3 regions of the Variovorax cryoconiti genome follow, and region 3 is predicted to be linked to each of the others. Evidence: predicted binding sites of a transcription regulator. Region 3 holds the regulator's gene; each other region holds the start of a gene.
The links. Region 3 encodes sigma-54, which starts transcription at its own class of promoters, with help from an activator protein. Its sites were predicted from a motif close to TGGCANGNAANCTGCTTT; they were not measured.

Region 1 (5,430 bases), on a different contig from region 3:
CGGAAGGATCGATGCGACGGCATCGAAGCGCTCGCCGGCGCGCAGGCAGAAGGCGGGCGTGAGCAGGCGGTCGGTCGTGACGGCGGTGCCTTCGTTGTCGTGCAAGGTCCAGCGGCCGCGCTGGTCGTTCAGCACGCTCACGTCGGCCTCGCCGCCCACCCGCAGGCTGCCGAGCGTGTCTTCCATGCCGATCATGCGGGCCGCGTTCACCGTGACCATCGGCACCACCTGCTCGATCGTCAGGCCCAGCGCCAGCATGCTGGTCATGGCCGACACCAGACTGAAGCGGATGCGTCCCTTGAACATGTGGTCTTCCTCGTCCGGGTGCGAATCCGGCGTGCCGGGTGGCGCCGGCACCGTGGTGTTGTAGCCGTGCATGTCGGCGCCGAGGGTGTCGGGCATCACGCCATAGTCCAGCACGATGCGCGCCGTGCGGTAGCTGAAATGAGAGCCGTGGCCCACGTCGATCTTCAGGCCGCGCGCGACCGCTTCCTTCACCAGCGGATGGAGCTTCCCGTCGAGTTCGACGAAGCCACCCGGGTGCCGGCTGAACGGGTGCGCCAGCACGTCGCCCGGCTTGAGCATGTCGACGACCTGGTTAAAGATCGAGTCGGGGTCGACGGCCAGCCCGCCCTCCTCCGGCTTCGGCCACAGCTGACCGAAATGGATGTACACCGGCAGTTCCGCCTCGCGGCCCATGCGGGCGGCCAGACGCATCACGTCGACACCCCAGCGCGCGAAGCCGCCAATCTCGGCATGCGCCTTCAACCCACGGACCAGATCGCGGTTGCTGCGCGCAGCCTTCACCGCCGCGTCGACGTCGAGACAGTCCGGGCGGTACAGCTCGGGGTAGTAGTGCCCCTCGAGCCCGCCCACCAGATAACACGACATGAAAGCCACCACGCGTGACTTGGCAGTGGCCACGACGTAGTCGCGAAAACCCGGCAGCGTGATCGAACTCGGCCCGCCCTGGTCGACCAGGGTGGTCACGCCGGAATGCACGCCACACAGGTCGGCGTTCATCCCGAAGCGGCCGGTCACCCCCTGGTAGACGTGCGCATGGGTGTCGATCAGCCCCGGGAGCACCAGCTTCCCACGGCAGTCGACCACCTGGGTGTCGTGGGTATCGGCCAGCGCGCTGGCCGACAGGTCGGGCCCGACCGCCGCGATGCGCGTACCCGACACCAGCACATCCATGATGCCGTTGCGCTGACTGGCGGGATCGATCACGCAGCCGCCTTTGAGCAGAATGTTCGTCATGTCCTTGGTCGTTCCGAAATGGTTCAGTTGAACTAAATAGGTGGCATGCCGCATGTTTCGTGCCACCCCCGCGACCGGTCGATCCGGCAACAGATATGCGGTATGCCCGCTAAACTGCCGCGCAGCCCCACCCTTCCGCGGGGCCGGGATGCGGCCCCTGCCGCTCAACGCTGCACACGTGTTCAGATGACAGAAAAAACCAAGAGCAAGACCGTCCAGGCGGAACTCCAGGCCGCACAGGAACGCTCGATGCTGTTCGCCCGCCCGGGCTTCCTGATCCGCCGGCTGCATCAGATTCACAGCGGTCTCTTCACCGAAGAAACCAAGGCCTTCAACATCACGCCCGTGCAGTACAGCCTGCTGACCGCCCTGGCGGAGCACGGCGAGATGGACCAGAACACCCTGGCCATGGAGATCGGCCTCGAGCGCACCACGGTCGCCGAGGTGTTGCCTCGCCTGGAGAGCCGTGAGTTCATCGAGCGCAACCAGTCAACGCAGGACAAGCGCGTGAAGCTGGTCAAGCTCAGTCGCACGGGCAAGGCGATGGTTCGTCGCATGGAAGCCGCCGCCCAGCGCGCCCACGACCGAACCATCGAGCACCTGCCTGCAGCGGAGCGGCAGCTGTTCATGCTGCAGCTGATTCGGCTGGTGGAAGCAAACAACCATAAGAGCGTGGCACCCCTGCGGCTGCGCTGAGCTGCTGCTGGCTGAGCGGGAATACTGGTCTGTCGAGGCGCAGTGACGGCTCATGCCGGCAGGGTGCACTGCTTCGTTCGTGTCCCCCGGCCTGCGGCCTCCTCCTTGACCTCACTGCGCAGTACACCCCACCGGCACGAGCCTGGACGCGACGGCTGATCATTGCGCTGAACGACACAGCGCGTCCAAGGCCGAGGGTGGTGGGTGGCCCCTGCAGCGAAATCAAGGAGGAGGCGAAGCCGGGGGACATTCGCGGAAGGGGCCACCCGCCGCCCTGGGCCCATCAACGGCACTGCAAAACCCAAACTCACAGCCGCTTCCATAATAGGTGGCATGCCCCATTAATGCGCGGCATACCACCGATACGGTGCATCACGCACGCTGCCAGATACTGACGAACGCTTGGTCGAGCGTGAATTTCACGCGCAAACCTGTTCGCTGTGCTGGATATTGATGCAACGCAAGGACAGGACATGCCGCAAGCTGCTAGTGGCATGGACGTTGCTTGAAAGCCCAAGGGCCGCGGCATTTCTGCCACGGGTTTCCGCCACCGGAGGTCTCATGGGTCTGGAAGGTTCTGTCGCCATCGTCACAGGCGCTGCCATCGGCATCGGCTTCGCTGCGGCTGAGCGCCTGGCGGAGCGTGGCGCGCGGGTCGTCATCGCTGACCGCAGCGGCGCCGAAGAAGCCGCCGCCCGGCTGGCAGGGCGCAACCTCCAGGTCACGGGCCTCGCGCTCGACGTCTCCTCGCCCGAGCAGGTGAGCGCTGCCGTGCAAGCCACCGAATCGCGCCATGGCCGCATCGACGTGCTGGTGAACAACGCCGGCATCTACTCCACGCTCGAACCCAAGCCCTTCGAGCAGCTGACGCCGCAGGAGTGGCGTCAGGTGTTCGACGTCAACGTGATCGGCGTGTTCCTGATGTGCCAGGCGGTGCTACCGGCCTTCCAGCGCGCCGGGGGCGGCCGCATCGTCAACATCTCTTCGGGCGTCGCCTTCAAGGGCAACCCCTGGATGGCGCACTACGTGGCCAGCAAGGGCGCCGTGATCTCGCTGACGCGGGCGCTCGCCACCGAACTCGGCCGCTACCAGATCCTCGTCAACAGCGTGGCACCGGGCTTCACGCTGAGCGACGGCGTCCACCGCAACCCCACGCTGGTCGAAGGCGTGCGCGAGCCGTCGATGCGCAACCGGGTGCTCGCGCGCGACATGACGCCGGCCGACCTGGTGGGCGCCATCGAGTTCTTCGCCGACGCACAGTCGGCCTTCATCACCGGCCAGACGCTGGTGGTGGACGGCGGCGCGTACTTCCACTGACGCCGATCCCGCCGCATGTCCGCCACCACCATCCCCGTGATCGACCTCGCGCCCGCGCTGCAGGGCAACCGTGCCGAACGCCTGCGCGTCGCGCGCGAGATCGAGGCCGCCTGCACCGACATCGGCTTCTTCACGATCACCGGCCATGGCGTGCCGCTCACGCTGATCGACACGCTGCGCGGCCACGCCGGCACCTTCTTCAATCTGCCGCTGGACGAGAAACGCCGTGCCGAGCCCGAGAAGGTCACCGTGCCGCGCGGCTACCGCGCGCTGGGCTTCGATTCGCTGTCGCGCGGCAATGCCGGCGACGCGCCGGGCGACCTGAAGGAGTACTACCACTTCGGCCGCGAAAGCTGGCCCGACACGCCCTACTACACCAACGAGGCGGGCCAACGCTATTTCATCCCGAACCGCTGGCCGGCGCGGCCCGACGGCTTCGCTGCGGCGGCCGCCATGTACTACGCCGAGATGGAGCGGCTCACCGGCCAGATGATGTCGCTTGCCGCCTTGGCGCTCGGGCTCGATGAAGACTTCTTTGAGGACAAGATCGACCGGCACATCACAGCGATGCGCCTGAATTTCTACCCGGCGCAGCAGGAAGCGCCGCTGGCCGGCCAGATGCGTGCCGGCCCGCACACCGACTACGGCCTGCTGACCATCCTCAACGGCGAGAACACGCCCGGCGGGCTCGAGGTGCAGACGCGCGGCGGGCGATGGCTGCGCGTCGAGACCGACCCCGACACCTTCGTCGTGAACATCGGCGACCTGTTGATGCGCTGGACCAACGACCGCTGGGTGTCGAACGTGCACCGCGTGGTCAACCCGCCGCCCGGCAGCGGCCCGGCGGCGCAGCGCATCTCGCTGGCCTTCTTCCACCACCCGAACTACGACGCGCTGGTCGAGTGCATCGCGCCCGAAGGCCAGGCGAAGTACCCGCCCGTGCTGTCGGGCGAATACCGCGACCAGCAGTACCGGCGCACGCGCGTCTGAGCGCGACGCCCCGCTCTTCTTTTAGAACCAATATGTGGCACACCCCACTTCTTCGAAGGAGCGCCCGATGAACGCTCGCACCCCGCCGGCCGGCCTGCAACTTCCGGCCGACGCCGACCAGGGCATCGGCGGCAGCCCGCGCCGCAAGGAAGACCGCCGCCTCCTGCTCGGCCGCGGCCAGTACGTGGGCGACATCCGCATGCCCGACATGCTCGACGTGGCCTTCGTCCGCTCGCCTGTGGCGCATGCCCAACTCGGCCGGATCGACAAGCCCGAAGGAATGGCGTCGATGGTCTACACGATGGACGACCTGCACGATGTGCAGCCGATCCTCGCCGCGTCTTCGCTGCCCGGGTTCAAGCGCTCGGTGCAGCATCCGCTGGCGAAAGACAAGGTGCGCTTCGTCGGCGAGCTGGTGGCGGCCTGCGTGGCGCCGACGCGCGCCCGCGCCGAGGACATCGCCGCGCAGGTCGTGGTCGACTACATCGACCTGCCGGTGCTGGCCGACATGGAAGGCGCCATCGATTCCGGCACGCGCGTGCACGACGCGTGGAGCGACAACGTCTTCGCCGAGACGAACACCGAGCGCGGCGCCATCGCTGCGGATGCCTCGCAGAAGCCCACGCGCACCGTGCGCCGCCGCCTGCGCACCTCGCGCCAATGCATGATGCCGCTCGAAGGCCGTGCCGTGCTGTGCTGGTGGGACCACCGCCTCGACCAGCTGGTGATGTACTCGGCGGCGCAGGTGCCGCACATCAACCGCACCGGCCTGGCCGAATGCCTCGGCCTCGACCAGGGCCAGATCCGCGTGGTGTCGCCCGACGTCGGCGGCGGCTTCGGCTACAAGGGCCTGCTGCTGCCCGAAGAGGTCTGCTGCGCCTGGCTGGCGCGCCATCTCGGCCGCCCGGTGCGCTGGCTGGAGGACCGACGCGAGCAGTTGGGTGCCAATGCCAACTGCCGCGAGCATGCCTACGACATCGCGGTCGAGGTCGAAGCAGACGGCCGGCTGGTCGGCATCGAATGCGACGCCATGGTCGACTCCGGCGCGTACTCGTCGTACCCCTTCAGCGCCTGCCTCGAGGCGGCGCAGATCGGTTCGATCCTGCCCGGCCCGTACATGATGGACCGCTTCGTCTGCCGCACCCGTTCGGTCGCGACCAACAAGCC
Region 2 (5,430 bases), 320 kb from region 3:
GCCTATTACGCCAACACCAAGGACATCCGCAGCGACCTGACGGGTAAACAGACCGTGCAGACGTACTGGGTCGACGTGCTGGAGGCGCCTTTCGTGGCCAACAACAAGTTCTACATGGCGGCCAAGTTCGGCGGCCTCAACCAGAAGAAGCTGCCCCTCACCTTCAACCCAGACACCGTGACTGCCGCAAGCATCCCGGACGATTGGTGGACCACCACAGGTGATCTGCTGCCAGGCAACGTCAAACGCCCCGACAACTACTTCACGGCGGGCCGCCCCGACACCATGGTGGCCGGCCTAAAGCAGGCCTTCGAACGCATCTCCGGCGACATCGATGCCTACACCACCTCGTTCTCGCTTTCGAGCGTCGACGCGCAGTCCAGCGGCGTGGCGTCCTATGGCGCCCAATACGATTCGAAGGACTGGACCGGTATCGTGACCGCGACCCAGATCACCTTCGACGCGCAGGGCAACCCGGCACCGGGCGGGGCCACGCTTTGGAGCACCTCCACAACGCTGCCGGCGCAGTTGAATGGCGACGGCTGGCATACCAACCGCCGCATCATGACCTGGAATGGCTCGCTCGGTGTGCCGTTTCGCCTGGACAGCCTGAGTACTGCGCAGGCCAACTCCCTGAACACTTCTTACGGTGGCGGCAGCGACAGGGCCAACTACCTCAACTACCTGCGTGGCGATCGGAGCATGGAGAAGACCGACAGCGACGGGAGTAAGCCCTATCGCAAACGCGCGTTGCTGCTTGGGGACGTCGTCAACTCGAAAGTGACGCCTGTGGGGCCGCCCAGCAAATCCTTCTCGGAATCGATCAATCCGGGCTACACGGCTTTCAAGACGGCCAAGGCGGCGCGGCCGACCATGGTCTACGTCGGGGCCAACGACGGGATGCTGCATGCCTTCAACGGTAGCAACGGGACGGAACAGTTCGCCTACGTGCCCAGCGCCGTCATCAGCGGCCCGAATGGAACGCCGCAGGCCGACGGACTGGCTCAGCTGGGCAGCCCGAACTACCAGCACCATTACTACGTCGATGCGACGCCGAAGGTGTTCGACGTCGACTTCAATCATGCGGGCGGCACTTTCACGACGACCAATGTCGCGACCTCCGATTGGCGCTCCATCCTCATCGGGGGACTCGGTAAGGGCGGGCGCAGCTTCTACGCGATCGACGTGAGCGACCCCACGACCATGACCACCGAAGCGATCGCGGCGGGGAAAGTGCTATGGGAGTTCACCGACCCCACCATGGGCTTCAGTTTCGGCGCACCCAACGTGGTCAAGACCAAGAAGTACGGCTGGGTGGTCGTATTGACCTCGGGCTACAACAACGATGGCGGTGGCGGCAACGGCTACCTTTATTTCGTCAACCCCCGAACTGGGGCCCTTCTGGAGAAGGTCAGCACTGGCAGCGCATCGAACGGGTTGGCACACGCCTCGGCCTACGTCCAGGACTTCAGCGACAACACCGCCGACGCCTTCTACGCCGGCGACCTGGACGGCCAGCTGTGGCGCTTCGATGTGACCGCCGCTCGCGGGACCTCGACGCCTTACCCTGCCGCGACCAAGCTGGTGCAGGCAAGCGATGGGTCGGCGACGCCTGTGGCGCAGCCCATCACCACGCCACCATTGATCGAGATCCAGCCGCAGACCCGCAAGCGCTTCGTGATGTTCGGAACCGGCCAGCTGCTGGACGCCGTCGACATCGGATCGACCCGGGCACAGAGCTTCTACAGCGTGCTGGATGGGACGATCAGCGGCTTCCGCCCCGTGGACGAGACGATGCCGGTTACCCGTTCGCAACTCACCCAGGTCACAAACCTGACCACTGGCGTCACGCTGTCGGCGTCGTCCCGCGGCTGGTACATCGACCTCGGAAACGACGCCGCCACAGGCGTAGGTTGGCGGATGGTGACCAACCCGGCCACATTCAGCGGCATCGTGTCCTTCGCACCGATGCTGACCACGGCCGACGCTTGCAGCCCGTCCGGACGCAGCCGGCTGTACTCGGTGGACCTGGCGACAGGACGGTCAGTGCTTACCGGAATCGGCTACTCCGAATACACCAGCACGATCACGGACATCAAGTTCGTGAACATCGATGGCTCGGTGCGTCAGATCACCGGCACCAACAATGCGGACCGCAAGAAGGAGCCATTTGAGTTGCCTGCAGGCCTGGGTGTGCGGCTGTTGAACTGGCGGGAAGTGCCGACGGTGGATTGATGTCAAGATCGCCGAGCTTGATCGATAGAGGTTCAAGGAATCTTGCCGCTGCTGCAGAGCGTGCGTCCGCACACTAACTCCCCAACTGGGAAGCGCGATGTTGTATCTGCTGCGAAGCGGCCGTCAGGGGACGGCTTGCTGCCAAGCGACTTCCCCAAATGGCGCACGCTGCGTCCGTACTTTGCCAAGTGGAGCGGGCTCTAAACACATCAGGTTGGTGGCTCGCGAGAAACTGGGGCGCAGCGCAAATTGCGGTGCACACAGCCGAGGTGACAGACCGCAGGAGTGCTGTAGGCGATGCGCCATTGCGGAGCCTGAGCCAGGTGCCAAGCCACTGAGTACAGCGGCTGCGTGGGACGGCCCTTTGCGCTGGGAGTGGAGGAGATACTGGGCCAGCACCTCACAGTGCAGATCGCCGAGCGCAGCAAGCCTCACATGCCTAGAGCGCTGGGTGGTCGAGCGCAGCGTTGCTTGGCTGGAGACGAACGGGCGACCGTAGAAAAACTGCGAACCCAAGCTCAACACCAGCCTGCAGTTTGTTCACCTGACATTCGGGCATCCTGCTCAGGAGCGCAGGGCGGTTTCTTAGGAAGCCCAGCTAGGTGTGAACGACTGTCGTGCCGAACACTTCAAGTGACAGGCCCAAAAAAAGCCGCCTAAAGGCGGCTGATCGTGAGAGCCTAGCGTCAGGCGCGGCAGGATGCCGGCAGGAATTTCGGCAGGATGGGGTTAGTGGCAGCGGGGCGGCATTGCCAATTGATCGAGCCGCCTTGAGGAACAGTGGAAGAGCCACCCGATCCAGGTGTCGTCGTAGTCGGGGCAGTTCCGGCGGTTCCCACGAGCGCAGCAGCACCAGAGGTGGGGGTCAGCGTCAAACTGTTGGCGGTCGTAGGCCCAACACGCGTGGTGTAAGTGATCGTAATGGCACCAGTGGTCGCATCGATGGCGACGGCAGACACATTGTCAGTCGCGGTCGGAACTGTCCAACCAGAATAGAAACTGGCCCCTTGAGCCGCATTTTCAGCGACGGCAGTTTTCGCACCGGAAGCCAATGCCAGACCTTCCGTTACACGTGCTCGCACCGTGTAATCCTGATATGCCGGCAGAGCCACGGCAGCCAAGATACCAATGATCGCCACAACGATCATCAACTCGATCAGGGTGAAACCCTTTTGCACGTTGCGTGCGATGGAACGACGGTTCATTACTTACTCCAGGTTGGTTGACGGGGCCCGGGTCGCCCCCGGTGCGGTCTTCTAACCGCAGCTACTGTGCCAACCACCTGAAGCGCCGTCAGGCCCGTGCAGACGTGCAGTTCTTCACGTTTCACTTACATGATGTGACAGATCGCGTTGCTTTGAGGCCTCATGCCCTGACAAATCCTGTCACTCCTGCCGAAAGTGTCGATGGCAGCGCCTTCGACTGCGCTGTCCGACTCAGACGGTCAGCACGCTCGCCGTCTGCAGCCACCGGATGTCGTGCTCCGCCACGCCACGCGCTTGCCAGTCCGCGGTGATGGCGTCGATCTGGCTCATGATTTCGCCGGTCTCGGCTGGCTTGGTGTGGGTGATGTAGATCGGGTATTGCCGGCCGGGGGCGATATGGGCGAGCTCGTCGACCAGGCTGGCGGGTGACAGGTGCAGGCTGCGCTGGGCCAGGGCCTGTTCCCGGTCGCTGAAGGCGGTCTCGATGACGAGCATGGCCACGTCGAGCGCGTTCACGCGTTCCCAGAAGGGCGGGTTGCGTTCGGTGTCGCCGGTAAAGACCCAGTGCGGGCCCTGGCTCGCGGCGCAGCGCACGGCGTAGCCGCAGGCGGGCACGGTGTGCACGGCGGGCAGCACCTCGATGGCCTTGGGGCGGCGGCTGCCGAGCTGCAGGGTCTGGCCGACGGCGATGTCGTGGAAGCTGACGAAGGGCGCCTCGCGGCTGGGGATGCTGGCGAAGTCGGGCCAGATGACGTTGTTGAAGACGTGGGCACGCAGCGCCTCGATGGTGGCGCGCAGCGCATGCACCCGCAGCGGCTGTACCCGGCGGGAGGCGATGGCGTCGATCATGAGCGGCAGGGCCGCGATGTGGTCGAGGTGCGAATGCGTGAGCAGCACGTCGTCGATGCCGGCCATCTGCTCGAGCGTGAGGTCGCCGACGCCGGTGCCGGCGTCGACGAGAAGGTCGTCGTCGACCAGAAAGGATGTCGTGCGGCAGTCTTTGGCGATGGCGCCAGAACAGCCGAGCACACGCACCTGCATTGTGTAAGACCCTTGGTTACTTGGTATCGAAGCGGATTGCGCCGTCCCAGTTCGGGTCTTTGGGCTGCAATGCCATGGAGGCTAAACGCTTCGCGTAAAGCTGGTAAAGGACTTTTTTCGTATCCGCGGCCAGCAAAGGCGCCAGCAGGGTCCGCCCTTCCGCCCATTGCTGCGCGCGGTAAGCCGAAAGCACCAATGCCCATCGCTCGAGCTGTGCCCGCTGCGCCACACCCACGTCGCCGCCGCGCCCGACCGGCGTGAAGATGGCCACGGCATGGGCCTTGCCGCGGACGTAGACCCGGTCGAGTTCCTGCCAGACATAGGCGGGCACGGCCTTCCGCGTGGTTTCGGCGACCAGGATCTGCGTGCCGTAGTGGCTGCTGAGGCTCTCGAGCCGAGCGGCCAGGTTGACGGCGTCGCCGACGACCGTGTAGCTGCGGCGCACGGCGGAGCCCATGTCGCCGACGCTCATGACGCCGGTGTTGAGGCCAATGCCCACGCTGATCTGGGGGCGCCCGGTGCCGCGGTGGGTGCGGTTGATTTCCTGCACGGCCGCGACCATCTCGATCGCCGCCTGGACAGCCAGGGTCGCATGGTGCGGCGTGTCGACCGGCGCGCCCCAGAAGGCCATGACGCAATCACCCATGTACTTGTCGACCGTGCCACGGTGGGCGTTGATGATGTCGGTGAGCCGGCTGAAGACGGCATTGAGAAAAGCCTGCAGCTCGGTCGGCGCCATCGACTCGGACAGCTGCGTGAAGCCGCGCATGTCGCAGAACATCACCGTGAGTTCCTTGCTCTCGGCCCGCATGCTGTAGCGCTCGGGGCGGGCGAGCATTTCGTCGACCAGCTGCGGCGGCACATAGGTGCCGAAGAGCCGTGCCAGGCTGCGCCGGGCGCGCGCCTCGACGAAGTAGCCCCAGCTCATGTTGAGCACGAAGGCCATGGC
Region 3 (5,430 bases):
GGCATCGCCGCCGCGGAACTGGATCGCCGCGGCGACACCGGCCCGCTCGGCATTGCGTTCGGCGAAGTCGACCATGCGGTGCGACACGTCGCTGCCGAAGATGGCCGGCGCGGTCCTGGCGGGCGCATCGGCGGCCTCGTTCTGGATCGACTCCCACACGTGCGGCTGGAAGGGCAGCAGCTTCTCGAAGCCGAAGCGCCGCAGCGCGCCGGCCGGAATGCCCAGGCCGATCTGCGCTGCCTCGATGGCGATGGTGCCGCTGCCGCAGCAGGGGTCGTACAGCGGCGCTTCGGACACGGCGCCGGTTTCCGGGTTCCACCAGCCGCTGGCGGCCAGCATGGCCGCGGCCAGGGTTTCCTTCAGCGGCGCGTCGCCGGTGTCCTGGCGCCAGCCGCGCTTGAAGAGCGGCTCGCCCGAGGTGTCGATGTAGAGCGTGCAGTGGTCGGTGGTGAGGTGGGCGAACACGCGCACGTCGGGCCACTGCGTCTCGATGCTCGGCCGCACGCCGCCGGCCTTGGCACGGAAGCGGTCGGCGATGGCGTCCTTGATGCGCAGCGTGGCGAAGTTCAGGCTCTGCAGCGGGCTGTGCTGCGCCGTGGTCTCGATCTTGAAGGTCTGCTGCGGCGTGAACCAGATCTCCCACGCGACGCCGCTGGCGATGGCATAGAGGTCGTTCTCGCTGCGGTACGGCGCGTGCGCCAGTTCGATCAGCACGCGCTGCGCCAACCGGCTGTGCAGGTTGAGCTTCATGGCGTCGCGCCACGAGCCGCGCACGAAGACGCCGCCGCGCGAGGCCATCAGGTCGTCGCCGGCCAGGCCGGTGAGGCCGTGCACTTCTTGCGCCAGAAAGTCCTCGACGCCGGCGGCGCAAGGCAGAAAGAGATGGAGCTGGTTCATGGTGCGGACTCAGAGCGCCTTGCGCAGGTTGGCCGGCGCGATGCGCAGCGCTTCACGGTACTTGGCCACGGTGCGCCGGGCGCATTCGATGCCCTGCTCCTTGAGCATCTCGGAGATCTGGCTGTCCGACAGCGGTTTCTTGATGCTCTCGGCCGTGACGAACTGCTTGATGAGCGCACGCACCGCGGTGCTCGACGCGTTGCCGCCGGTCTCGGTGCCCAGCGCCGAGCCGAAGAAGTACTTCAGCTCGACCGTGCCGTAGGGCGTGGACATGTACTTGGCCGTGGTCACCCGGCTGATGGTGGATTCGTGCAGGCCGAGCTCGTCGGCGATCTCGCGCAGCACCAGCGGCCGCATGGCCAGCTCGCCGTGCACGAAGAAGCTCTTCTGCCGGTCGACGATGGCATTGCTCACGCGCAGGATGGTGTCGAAGCGCTGCTGGATGTTCTTGATGAACCAGCGCGCCTCCTGCAGCCGCTGCGACAGCGCCTGGCTGCCCTCGCCCTTGTGCTGCTTGAGCGCGCCGGCGTAGATGTCGTGCACCCGCAGGCGCGGCATCACGTCGGGGTTGAGCATCACGCGGAACTTGATGTTGGTGCCGGCGCCCATGCGCGTGACGATCACGTCGGGGACCACCACGTTGCGTTCCACATCGACGAAGCGCCGACCCGGCTTGGGTTCGAGCGTGGCGATCAGTTGCAGCGACGAGCGCACCTCTTCCTCGTTGCTGCGCGTGAGCGTGGCCAGGCGCTTGAAGTCACGCCGGGCGAGCAGTTCCATCGGCTGCTTGCAGATCGCGATGGCGGTCTTGCGCACCTGCGTCTCTTCGGCGCTTTCGTTCGCACGGGCCAGCGCACGCAACTGGATGGCGAGACATTCGCCCAGATCGCGTGCGCCCACGCCGACCGGTTCCAGGCTCTGCAGCAGGCCGAGCGCCACCTGGAAGTGGTGCACCAGGCCGTCGAACTCGTCGTTGTCGTCGCCGGCCAGGCCCGAGGCCAGGGCGGGCAGCGAGTCCTCGAGGTAGCCGTCTTCGTTGAGCGATTCGATCAGGAAGCGCAGCGCCGCCTGGTCGCTTTCGTTCAGGCGCAGGCTCAGGGCCTGGCGGTGCAGATGGGACTGCAGCGACTCCTGGCTGCGCGCCAGCTCGGTGGCATCGGCGCGTTCGTCGTCGCCCAGGTTGTTGGCGCGCGGGGGCGCGTCGCCGCCCCATTCGCTGTCGTCGGGTGCCATGTCGACAGTGCCGTCGCCTTCCCAGTCGGGCGTGGCTTCGGTCGCGTCGACCGCCGGCGCCTCGGCCTCGGTGGTGCTGGTGGTGCTGTCGTTGCTGGCGGCGGCGGGGCCGGGCGCGAAGTCGTCGTCGCGCGGCGGCGGCGCATCGGCGGCGTCGACGCCGAACTCCTCACGGGCGGCCTCTTCGGCGGTGCGCTCGAGAAACGGGTTCTCGTCGAGCATCTGCTCCACTTCCTGGCTCAGTTCGAGCGTGGACAGCTGCAGCAGCCGGATCGACTGCTGCAACTGGGGCGTGAGCGCAAGGTGCTGCGAAACGCGGAGCGACAGGCCCTGCTTCATGGGAGTTTCGCCCTCCCCTTACATGCGGAAGTGTTCGCCCAGGTACACGCGGCGTACCTCGGCGTTGTCGACGATCTCCGAAGGCGTGCCTTGTGCCAGCACTTGCCCGTCGCTGATGATGAAAGCGTGGTCGCAGATGCCCAGCGTCTCGCGCACGTTGTGGTCGGTGATAAGCACGCCGATGCCGCGGCTCTTCAAGAAGCTGACGATGCGCTGGATCTCGATCACGGCGATCGGGTCGATCCCGGCAAAGGGCTCGTCCAGCAGGATGAAGCGCGGCTGCGTGGCCAGGGCACGGGCGATCTCGACGCGGCGTCGCTCGCCGCCCGACAGCGCCAGCGCCGGCGAATCGCGCAGATGCTCGACGCGCAGGTCCGACAGCAGTTCGTTCAGGCGATCGTCGATGCGCTTCTTCGACATCGGCACGAGCCGGCCCTTGGCGTCGGGCTCGCGCTGCAGCTCGAGCACGGCACGCACGTTCTCCTGCACGCTGAGCTTGCGGAAGATCGAGGCTTCCTGCGGCAGGTAGCTCAGGCCCATGCGGGCGCGGCGGTGGATCGGCATGTGCGCGATCGGCTCGCCGTCGATGCTGATCTCGCCAGCGTCGGCCCGCACCAGGCCCACGATCATGTAGAACGAAGTCGTCTTGCCCGCGCCATTGGGCCCGAGCAGACCGACGACCTCGCCCTTCTGCACATCGAGCGAGACGTTCTTGACGACCTGCCGGCTGCCGTAGCGCTTCTGCAGCCCGCGCACCTGGAGCCGGCTGCCTTCGACGGCCGCAGGGGGTGCGGCGTGCTTCGCGATGTCCACGCTGTCGTTCACGGGCGCGCTTCTCCGCCGAGCGTGGTGCTGGGGCGCAGGCCCCGGCCGGGTGCAGATGCCGGCACGGCGGGTGCGCTCGGCTGCGCCGCTTCCGCGCCGGCTGCCTTCGGCGTCAGGATGGCGCGCACGCGGCTGCCCCGGTCGCCGGCGGCCACGCTGGCACCCGGGGGCAGCGGCGCGCCGTTCACGGTGAAGGTGTCGTTGCTCTGGTCGTAGACGATCAGCGCGCCGGTGGTCTCGTCGTTGACCTTCGCGCCGATCAGCCGCCGCATGATGGCGCGGCGGATGAACTTGACGTTGTCGGCGCGGCTGTCGTACTCGATGACCTCCGACTCGCCCTCGGTCCACTCGTCGACGCCGGAGTCGCGCTTCTGCTTGTAATAAGCCAGCTTTCCGGGCGCCGCGGTGACCACGCCGTACTGGTAGCCCTCCGGGTCCTGGCGCACGTCGATGCGCGCGCCGCGGATGATGATGGTGCCCTTGGTCACCACCACGTTGCCGGTGAACACGCTGGTCTGCTTCAGGTCGTCGTAGCGCATGGCATCGGCCTCGATGTTCATGGGCTTGGTGCGATCGGCCTTTTCAGCCAGCGCCGGAACCGTGGCGACGGCGAGCAGCAGCGCGGCGAAGCCGGCGCGCAGGAGGGAGGAAAGGGGAGTGTGGGGTCGATGTGTCATAAAGGCACGAAACTTGCTCGACGATTGTATGCGCCGGATCAGTGCATCCGGTCGCTCGGACGAAAAAGCCCGCCGAGGCGGGCTTTTGACATTCTTGAAACGGCCGTGGTGAACAGTCGCCGGTCCTCCGGTCTTCAACCCTTGCGGGCTTCAGCCACCAGCAGGCCCACAACTTCCAGCGCCCGGTCGAGCGAACCGGCCGTGTCGCCGTCCACATACCAACGCCCGGCCACGCCCAGCGCCGGCACGCCGGCCACCTGATAGTCGCTGGTCAACTGGGTGGCGCGCTTGGCCTTGCCGGCCACCGAGAAGGACTTGAACAGGTCGGCGAACTTCTTGCCGTCCAGGTCGGGCTGCTTCTCGGCCCAGGCCAGGATCGCGGCGTCGCCGACCAGCGGCTGGCGCTGCTGGTGGATGGCCTGGAACAGCTTCATCTGGAAGGCGTCGACCTTGCCCATGGCTTCGAGCGTGTAGTAGAGCCGCTGCTTGGCTTCGGTGTCGTTGCCCACGAAGGGCACCGGGATGCGCTTGAACACCACGTCGGCCGGCAGCGTCTTGACCCACGGCTCCAGGCGCGGCTCGAAGGCGGCGCAGTGCGGGCAGTTGTACGAGAAGAATTCGACCACTTCCACCTTGCCGGCGGGCGTGTCGACCGGTGCGCGCTTGCCCAGCACGATGTAGTCGGTGCCGGCCTTCGGCGGGCGGGCCTGGGCATGCACGCCGGTGGCGGCGAGAGGAAGCAGCCCGATCGAGGCGGCGGTCAGCGAAAAATCACGGCGGTTCATGGTCATCAAAGGTTCTCCTGTGCGGCTGACAGAGCCGGGCAGCGGCTGCGGAGTTCCCGCAGCCAGGGATGGTGGGCGCCTGGGGCACCGATCGGTGAGACGTTCAGGCGTTCAGCGCTGGACACGGACCAGGTTGGATTCGAGCCCGCCGCTGTCGAGCCGCGACTTCAGGCGGTCGGCGTCGTCCTTCTTGTTGAAGGGGCCTGCGCGCACCCGGTAGACGGTGCGGCCGGCCTGCTCGCGCTCGGTGACGCGCGCTTCGACGCCCATCAGCGACAGCTTGGCACGCTGCGCCTCGGCGTCGTCGGTGCTGCGGAAGGCCCCGGCCTGCACGAAGTACACGAAGGGGTCGGTGCCGTCGGCCGCCGCCGTGGTGGTGGCCGGGGCGGCGGTGCCGGCGCGGGCGCGGGCCAGGTCGCCCAGCGGGTCGGACGAGGCGGCGGGTGCCGTGGCATCGGTGCGGGGCCGGGTCGCCGGCGTAGCAGGCGCGACCACCGCTGGCACCGGGCCGGTGGCTGGCACGGCCGGGTTCAGCGGGCCGACCGAGGCGGGCTGCTCGGGCGGGGTGCGCGCCGACGGCTTGCCGGCGAGCGGCGCGTTGGGGTTCCAGTCCTTGTTCTTGCGGGCCTCGGCCTCGTCCTGCTCGGCACCGCCGCGCTGGGTTTTGGTCATGA

Region 1: ACSFA2_RS18470 (amidohydrolase/deacetylase family metallohydrolase) is a predicted target of sigma-54. The motif match lies at 1,308-1,325, and genes of this name have one in related genera.
Region 2: ACSFA2_RS09705 (pilin) is a predicted target of sigma-54. The motif match lies at 3,495-3,512, and genes of this name have one in related genera.

The regions. Positions count from the first base shown of each region.
Region 1 is NZ_JBPJZI010000008.1:12,276-17,705, forward strand. It holds gene ACSFA2_RS18470 (amidohydrolase/deacetylase family metallohydrolase) at 1-1,260, opposite strand, end outside; gene ACSFA2_RS18475 (MarR family winged helix-turn-helix transcriptional regulator) at 1,447-1,956, shown strand; gene ACSFA2_RS18480 (SDR family NAD(P)-dependent oxidoreductase) at 2,518-3,273, shown strand; gene ACSFA2_RS18485 (isopenicillin N synthase family dioxygenase) at 3,289-4,263, shown strand; gene ACSFA2_RS18490 (xanthine dehydrogenase family protein molybdopterin-binding subunit) at 4,331-5,430, shown strand, end outside.
Region 2 is NZ_JBPJZI010000003.1:115,709-121,138, reverse strand. It holds gene ACSFA2_RS09715 (PilC/PilY family type IV pilus protein) at 1-2,235, shown strand, start outside; partial or broken gene ACSFA2_RS09710 (transposase family protein) at 2,330-2,731, shown strand; gene ACSFA2_RS09705 (pilin) at 2,922-3,440, opposite strand; gene ACSFA2_RS09700 (3',5'-cyclic-nucleotide phosphodiesterase) at 3,672-4,481, opposite strand; gene ACSFA2_RS09695 (CHASE2 domain-containing protein) at 4,498-5,430, opposite strand, start outside.
Region 3 is NZ_JBPJZI010000003.1:436,455-441,884, reverse strand. It holds gene ACSFA2_RS11130 (THUMP domain-containing class I SAM-dependent RNA methyltransferase) at 1-897, opposite strand, end outside; gene ACSFA2_RS11125 (RNA polymerase factor sigma-54) at 907-2,469, opposite strand; gene lptB (LPS export ABC transporter ATP-binding protein) at 2,488-3,294, opposite strand; gene lptA (lipopolysaccharide transport periplasmic protein LptA) at 3,291-3,971, opposite strand; gene ACSFA2_RS11110 (thiol:disulfide interchange protein DsbA/DsbL) at 4,106-4,756, opposite strand; gene ACSFA2_RS11105 (SPOR domain-containing protein) at 4,868-5,430, opposite strand, start outside.